Regions from separate parts of the Marinobacter metalliresistant genome, predicted to be linked through region 1. Evidence: riboswitches for the same ligand, from Rfam matches in the RefSeq annotation. Region 1 holds a riboswitch; each other region holds the start of a gene.
What was found. Region 1 has a riboswitch for cobalamin ahead of NLK58_RS14585 (TonB-dependent siderophore receptor). Riboswitches for the same ligand answer to the same signal wherever they lie in the genome.

Region 1 (2,265 bases):
TCTGAGAACTGAATCCGGGTGCGCCAGTAGTCACTGGCAACCGCCTCCAGATACAGCCCCATGGCACGGATCAGGAAATCGGTATCACCACCTTCAAACTCGGTATTGCCCTCGGACTGGAACACCGTCAGCCCGGCACCGCCGCCCTGGCGAAACTCGTGGCTGATCTTTGCCAGCCCGCCGGCATTGCGAAACCCCTTATCCTCGCCACCGGCCCGCAAGCTAGTGCCCTCGGTATCGGAATAAACCCCGCCGGCCAGAAACGCCGACTGCCCTTCCCTTCCGGCCACGCCGGCCGTGGTTTCAAGCGTCTCGTGGGAGCCACCGGACAGTTCCGCCCAGCCCTGGCGGCCCGCTTCTGGCTCGAGGGTAAACGCCTGGATAACACCGCCCACCGCATCCGCCCCATACAGGGAGCTTTTCGCACCGCGTACAAGCTCGACCCGCTCCATCAGCTCCGGCGGCAGGAACTGCCAGGGCGGGATGCCGGCGGTGGCTGAGCGCAGGCGGATACCGTCCAGCAGCAGAACCGTACCGGAACTGCCGGCACCGCGCAGGAATACGCTGGTGGTCTTGCCATAGCTGCCATCGGAAACCACATTAACACCTGGCTGGGCGTCCAGCAGATCCCGGAATTCGGCTGGTTGCTGGCGACGGATGTCGTCTTTTTCGATGACCGTCACCGACGACAGGCTTTCACCCACGGTTTTCGGACCAAGGGTTGCCGTGACGATGATCGGATCAAGGGCTTCGGTGTCATTGTCATTCTGGCCCAACGCAAGGACAGGCAGGGTTAACAGTGACGTTGCCGTCACCAGGGCAGGGAAGGAAGGTTTCACAGTCATTATTCGTGGCTCCGCACCGCGCGCACCCGCGCAGGAATCTGGGTTTTGTTGCGGAACGGGAAAGCAGGGGGCGGGCGGTCATCGGGTGGCAGGAAAGCGGAACCGGACTATCACCCACCCAGGTCGCCCACCGCAACATCGGGTGTTTTTCCAGGCCGGTCTCCGGGCTGGCAGGCGGAACCGAGGTTCCCGGGCAATCACCTTCCCATGCCATGACGACACAGTGGCGCATCAGATTGCCGTTATCCTGCTTACCGTTGCGGGGGCAGCATCGGACTTGCGCTGGCAATGCCAGGCTCACCGATTTCCCGTTTCACCCGTCGCGCTGTGCGACGGACACCTGAAAAAAGTACCGGAAGGCTAGCAACACCGACGAAAGCGGTCAATGAGATCCGTCAAATGTCGACATGGCCGCTGCTTCCTACCACTGCTATATTGCTTATCTCAGATTGATTTTCCTCCGTCAAAACAGGGAGTTTTATGCAGGCCGAGCTTATCGACATCCGCAATCACATGGCGCAGTACCCGCCGTTTGACGAGCTGCCCGAGGAGCTGCTCGACAGGGTGGTTGGCGGCATTGAGGTGGTGTATTTCAAGGCCGGCACCCAGATCCTGGAGTTCGGTGAGCAGAACACCTGGCTTTGCTATGTGCGCAGCGGGGCCGTGGAGATCTATCGGCGCACCGGCGAGCTGTATAACCGGATCGGCGAAGGAGAGATATTCGGCCAGTTTGGCCTGCTGATGCGCAAGAAGGTGCGGTTTCCGGCGAAGGCCCTCGAAGACACGCTGATCTACAAGATCCCCGGTGAAACCTTCCACTACCTGTGGGAAAACGATGAGAATTTTGCCGATTTCGTGGAAATCGAGGACCGCAGCCGCCTGCGATCCGCCCTTTCCCGGCGGGAAAAGTCGAACCAACTGATGACCTCAAAAGTCACCCGCCTGATTGCCCGGGAACCGGTCTCGGCGCCCTGCACGGTCCGGCTCCAGGAAGCCGCCCGGATCATGACGGACAATGGCGTTTCCGCCCTGCTACTGATGGACGAGGAAGGTGAAAAGCCGTTGCTAAAGGGCATTATTACCGACCGCGACCTTCGCACCCGTGCGCTCAGCGAAGCCCTGCCCTCGGAGACACCCATCAGTGACATCATGTCGGAGGACCTGATCACCATCCGCTCGAACGCCTTCATCTTCGAAGCCATGCTCACCATGCTTCACAACAATGTGCACCACCTCCCCGTGATGGATCGGGACGAGGTGCGGGGCGTGATCGCCCTGTCCGACATTGTGAAATACGAGAGCCAGAGCAGCCTTTACCTGGTCAGCAATATCTACCATCAGCAGGATGTTAAAGGCCTGAGGAAGATCAGCCGGGATGTGCGCGACAGTTTCGTGCGGATGGTAAACGAAGACGCCAATT
Region 2 (2,265 bases), 1.2 Mb from region 1:
CAGCCTGGTGCTTGCCGGCCACGCTATTGCTGGCGAAGTGGTGGTCGGTGAGCCCGTAGAGAAGCATGGCATGGAAATCGGCGCGGTGTACCTGCAGCCGGTGATGATGACACCGGAACTGCCGGGCATGGGTGAAAAGGATATCCATCTGGAAGCGGATATCGCCGCACTGCCTGGTAACAATAACGGTGCCGGTGCCTGGGTTCCTTATCTGGGAATTACCTTCACGCTGACCAAAGATGGTTCGGATTGGTCCAGAACCGGCGCTTTCATGCCGATGGTGGCCTCTGATGGACCGCACTACGGTGCCAACATCAAGCTGGACGGCCCGGGCAAATACCATGTGGTTTATCACATTGATCCGCCCCCCTATCAGGGATTTTATCGCCATAAGGACAAAGAAACCGGTGTCGGCAAATGGTGGGTTCCGTTCGATGTGGAGTGGGATTTTGCCTACGTGGGTACCGGCAAGAAAGGTGGTTACTGATTAATTGAAGGCCTCCAGCCAGCTTGTCCGTTACCGGGCTGGCTGGTGTTGCCGCCGCCTTTCCTCTGTTTCCCAATCCCTCGCTCATTCTCTCCCTTTGTTCGATTTTTAAGAAGTAAACGAGATAAATTTTCTTGGTTGAATTTTTCTGCATTAATATATATAGTAATTGTGTCCTGGTAAGCCACAATATGTTGTGTTTGTGGCAAGGAATCCGGTGAGACTCCGGAACTGACGCGCAGCGGTATTGGGGAACAACCGTGGCATGATGACACTGGCGCAAGCCGGGAAGTCGCCACGCAAGGCCGAACCGGAAGGTTCACGCCCCTGAGTCCGAAGACCTGCCAGGGCAACATGCACTGCACCTTCGCGACTCAGGGTGAACAGTTGGTCAAGCCCCGGGTCTGGTTGCCCGTGTGTGATCTCCTGTATACGCGAAGGTTCTACAGACCTGATGCGATTCCAGGAGGAGCACATGCCCGCCACGACCACCTCAGAAGCTGCCGATCCATCCTTGCTGGATATCTCGGCCACCGTTAGTGAATACCTTCATCGCAGCGACTGGCGGGTAAACGCCAACGCCAATCAGGGCTACTCCCTCGGCGGTCTGATTCTGAATACCGCCGGCAAGGTGATTGCCAACTACTGGCTGAACGAGGTTTACACCCCGGAAATCGGCCAGGCCCACCGTGATGCCGATCTGCACATTCATGACCTCGATATGCTCAGTGGTTACTGTGCCGGCTGGTCCTTGCGAACTCTGCTGCATGAGGGGCTCAACGGTGTGCCGGGCAAAGTGGAAGCCGGGCCTCCCAGGCACTTGTCCAGCGCCATCGGCCAGATGGTGAACTTTCTCGGCACCCTGCAAAACGAATGGGCAGGGGCCCAAGCCTTCAGCTCCTTCGACACCTACCTTGCGCCGTATATCCGTAAGGACAACCTGAGCTATGAAGCGGTTCGCCAGTGTGTCCAGGAGTTTGTCTACAACCTGAACGTACCCTCCCGCTGGGGCACCCAGACTCCCTTCACCAACATCACCCTGGACTGGGTGTGCCCGGAAGACCTGCGTGGACAGATCCCGGTGATTGCCGGTGTGGAAATGCCCTTCAGTTATGGCGACCTGCAGGCCGAAATGGACATTATCAACCAGGCCTATATTGAAGTGATGACCGCTGGTGACAGCATGGGCCGGGTATTCACCTTTCCCATTCCCACTTACAACATCACCCGGGATTTTGACTGGGAGTCGGACAATGCCCTGCGACTGTTTGAAATGACCGCCCGCTACGGCCTGCCGTATTTTCAGAACTTCCTGAATTCAGACCTGGAGCCCAACATGGTCCGTTCCATGTGCTGTCGCCTGCAGCTGGACCTGCGCGAGCTGCTCAAACGCGGTAATGGCCTGTTCGGTTCCGCCGAGCAAACCGGCTCTCTGGGTGTCGTTACCGTAAACTGCGCTCGCCTTGGATATCTCTACAAGGGGCAAAAGAGCGCGCTGCTTGCCCGGTTGGATAAGCTGATGGGCCTGGCCCGGGATAGCCTGGAAACCAAGCGCAGGGTGATTGACCAGTTGATGGCAGAGGGTCTGTTCCCTTACACCAAACGCTACCTGGGGACCCTGAGAAACCACTTCTCCACCATTGGGGTGAATGGATTGAACGAGATGGTCCGCAATTACACGGATGACCGGGAAGACATCACCAGCGAGTCAGGCCGGGCGCTTGCTCTGGACGTTCTTGACCACGTTCGCGAACGCATGAAGGCCTACCAGAAAGAAA
Region 3 (2,265 bases), 230 kb from region 1:
ATACCAGGGTTCCCCGAGGAACTTCGGTAAACGGCCCTTTGCACAGGGATATATCAGGGATTGAGCACGATATCACCGTACCAGGCGGTCGCTGTTTCGTTGGTGTTGTCTGAATCCGACATGATCGCAATACCCACTACCGGCGGCGGTGCCTCGCCAAAGGCCTTTCGATAATCGGCCACGATATCCCGCTCAATCGTGACCCATTCGCCGACCTGTTCCGAGCCGGAATTGACGGCGACCATCACGGTTTTCCCGGTGTAGGGGTTGGGTACGAACTTCCCCTCCGGCAGGGTGTTGGCCCAGATGTAGTTCAGGGCATTGCCCGGCAGGGTTTCGCCGAACAGCACCTCCACGGCCTTGCGTTTGGCACGTTCGAAAAAGCCGGCCTTCTCAGGCTGAAATTCAAAGGCGACATAGATTCGGGCGGGGTAGTCATCCCCCGACTTTTCCCGGGCATCACCCTGTTCAAAAACGTTTGAGACTTTCCAGCGCCATTGCAGAACCAGCGAGTCGGACGGTTCCAGATTCACCCGGGCAATCAGGCCGGAAGCTCCGCCCCTGGTGGTGGCCTTCACCACCTGTTCTCCATCCTCTGTTACCAACTCATAGCGGGTGAGCTGGTCGATTTTGGGAAACTCCAGAGGCTCCCAGCCGTCGTTAAGGGACTGCATTTCAGAAAACGGAGTCAGGATTGCTTCCTGCGCACCGGCCTGGGAAAACGCCAACAAACAAACGAGGCTCAGAGCCCAGGTTTTGCAATACCCGGTTAAATGCATGACGGTTTTCCTATGCTCAGACAGTAAGAAGGCAGACAGATGTTTTACCGGAAAGTGCCTTGTTCTGTAAAAGCTACCTGTATATAGTGTCTCCATCCTTGGCAAAATACCATATGTAGTGACCATCGCATAACCAACATGGTTGGCGCCTGATCAATCCCTACATCCTGGTATCGGGAATCCGGTGAGACTCCGGAACTGACGCGCAGCGGTATTGGGGAACGAGCGTGGCATCACAGACACTGGCGCAAGCCGGGAAGTCGCCACGCAAGGCTGAATCGAACGATTCACGCCCCTGAGTCCGAAGACCTGCCTGGGAGAACACTGCACCTTCGCGTTTCAAGGTGAGCAGATCGGACCCAGGCCAGGCTCGTAGGTCGGATTACGCATTCGCTAATCCTACGGTGCTGCTGCTCAGATCCCCTGCCTACGCGAAGGTTATGGAACTCAACGCGTATTCAGGAGAACAAAGCATGTCCGCCTCTGCCCCGGCCGAACCCCGGTCAACCTCACACGCCGATACCCAATCCCTGCAGGTCATCAAACGCAACGGCACCCTCGTTGGCTTTGATCTGTCCAAGATCAGCGTCGCCGTCACCAAGGCGTTTCTGGCCGTGGAAGGGGACAAAGCCGCCGGTTCTGCCCGTATTAACGATGCTGTGCACCGGGTCACCGAACAGGTTATCCACGCCATTGGCCGGCGCCTGAAAGCCGGCGGTAAAGTGCACATCGAAGACATCCAGGACCAGGTGGAACTGGCCCTGATGCGGGCCGAGGAACAGAAAGTGGCCAGGGCGTATGTGCTGTATCGGGAAGAGCACGCCCGCGAGCGTGCCCGCCATGCCCCGGTGGAGGCCCACCCGCACCTGACCGTGAAGAAAACCAGCGGCGAGATCGCCGCCCTCTATCTTGGCCTGATGAAGCTCCAGGTGGAGCAGGCGGCGACCGGGCTCGAAGGCATTGATGGCGATTCCCTGGTGGACGATGCACTCACCAATCTTTATGACGGCATCGCCGAGGAAGACGTACTCTCCGCGCTGATCATGACCGCCCGCAGCCGGATCGAGCAGGAGCCGGATTACAGCGTAGTTACTGCGCGTTTGCTGCTGGAACAGCTGAGACTGGAGAATGCCGCCGCCCTGAACCTGCCCATCAGCCGGCCGCTGGCGGAAATCTACCCGCAGGCACTCTCGGCATTCATTGAGGCCGGTATTCGCTATGAGCTTCTGGACGAAGCGCTGGCGGCCTACGATCTGGAGCGCCTGGGCGCGGCCCTGAAACCGGAGCGGGACCTGCAGTTCGGTTTCCTTGGTTTGCAAACCCTGTACGACCGGTATTTCCTGCACTGGAACAAGGCCCGGCTTGAGCTGCCGCAGGTATTCTTCATGCGGGTGGCCATGGGCCTTGCCCTGCGTGAAGACGATCCGAATGCGTGCGCCATCGAGTTCTACAAGCTGCTGTCCAGTTTCGATTACATGGCTTCCAC

Region 2: another riboswitch for cobalamin. It lies ahead of NLK58_RS09175 (ribonucleoside triphosphate reductase); the one in region 1 lies ahead of NLK58_RS14585 (TonB-dependent siderophore receptor).
Region 3: another riboswitch for cobalamin. It lies ahead of NLK58_RS13485 (ribonucleoside-diphosphate reductase subunit alpha); the one in region 1 lies ahead of NLK58_RS14585 (TonB-dependent siderophore receptor).

Annotation. Positions count from the first base shown of each region.
Region 1 is NZ_CP101118.1:3,125,976-3,128,240, reverse strand. Features, by position in the region: gene NLK58_RS14585 (TonB-dependent siderophore receptor) at 1-845, opposite strand, end outside; cobalamin riboswitch at 981-1,204, opposite strand; gene NLK58_RS14580 (putative nucleotidyltransferase substrate binding domain-containing protein) at 1,326-2,265, shown strand, end outside.
Region 2 is NZ_CP101118.1:1,942,649-1,944,913, reverse strand. Features, by position in the region: gene NLK58_RS09180 (iron transporter) at 1-487, shown strand, start outside; cobalamin riboswitch at 648-851, shown strand; partial or broken gene NLK58_RS09175 (ribonucleoside triphosphate reductase) at 1,026-2,265, shown strand, end outside.
Region 3 is NZ_CP101118.1:2,893,138-2,895,402, forward strand. Features, by position in the region: gene NLK58_RS13475 (ABC transporter substrate-binding protein) at 1-30, shown strand, start outside; gene NLK58_RS13480 (DUF3047 domain-containing protein) at 54-674, opposite strand; cobalamin riboswitch at 902-1,111, shown strand; gene NLK58_RS13485 (ribonucleoside-diphosphate reductase subunit alpha) at 1,253-2,265, shown strand, end outside.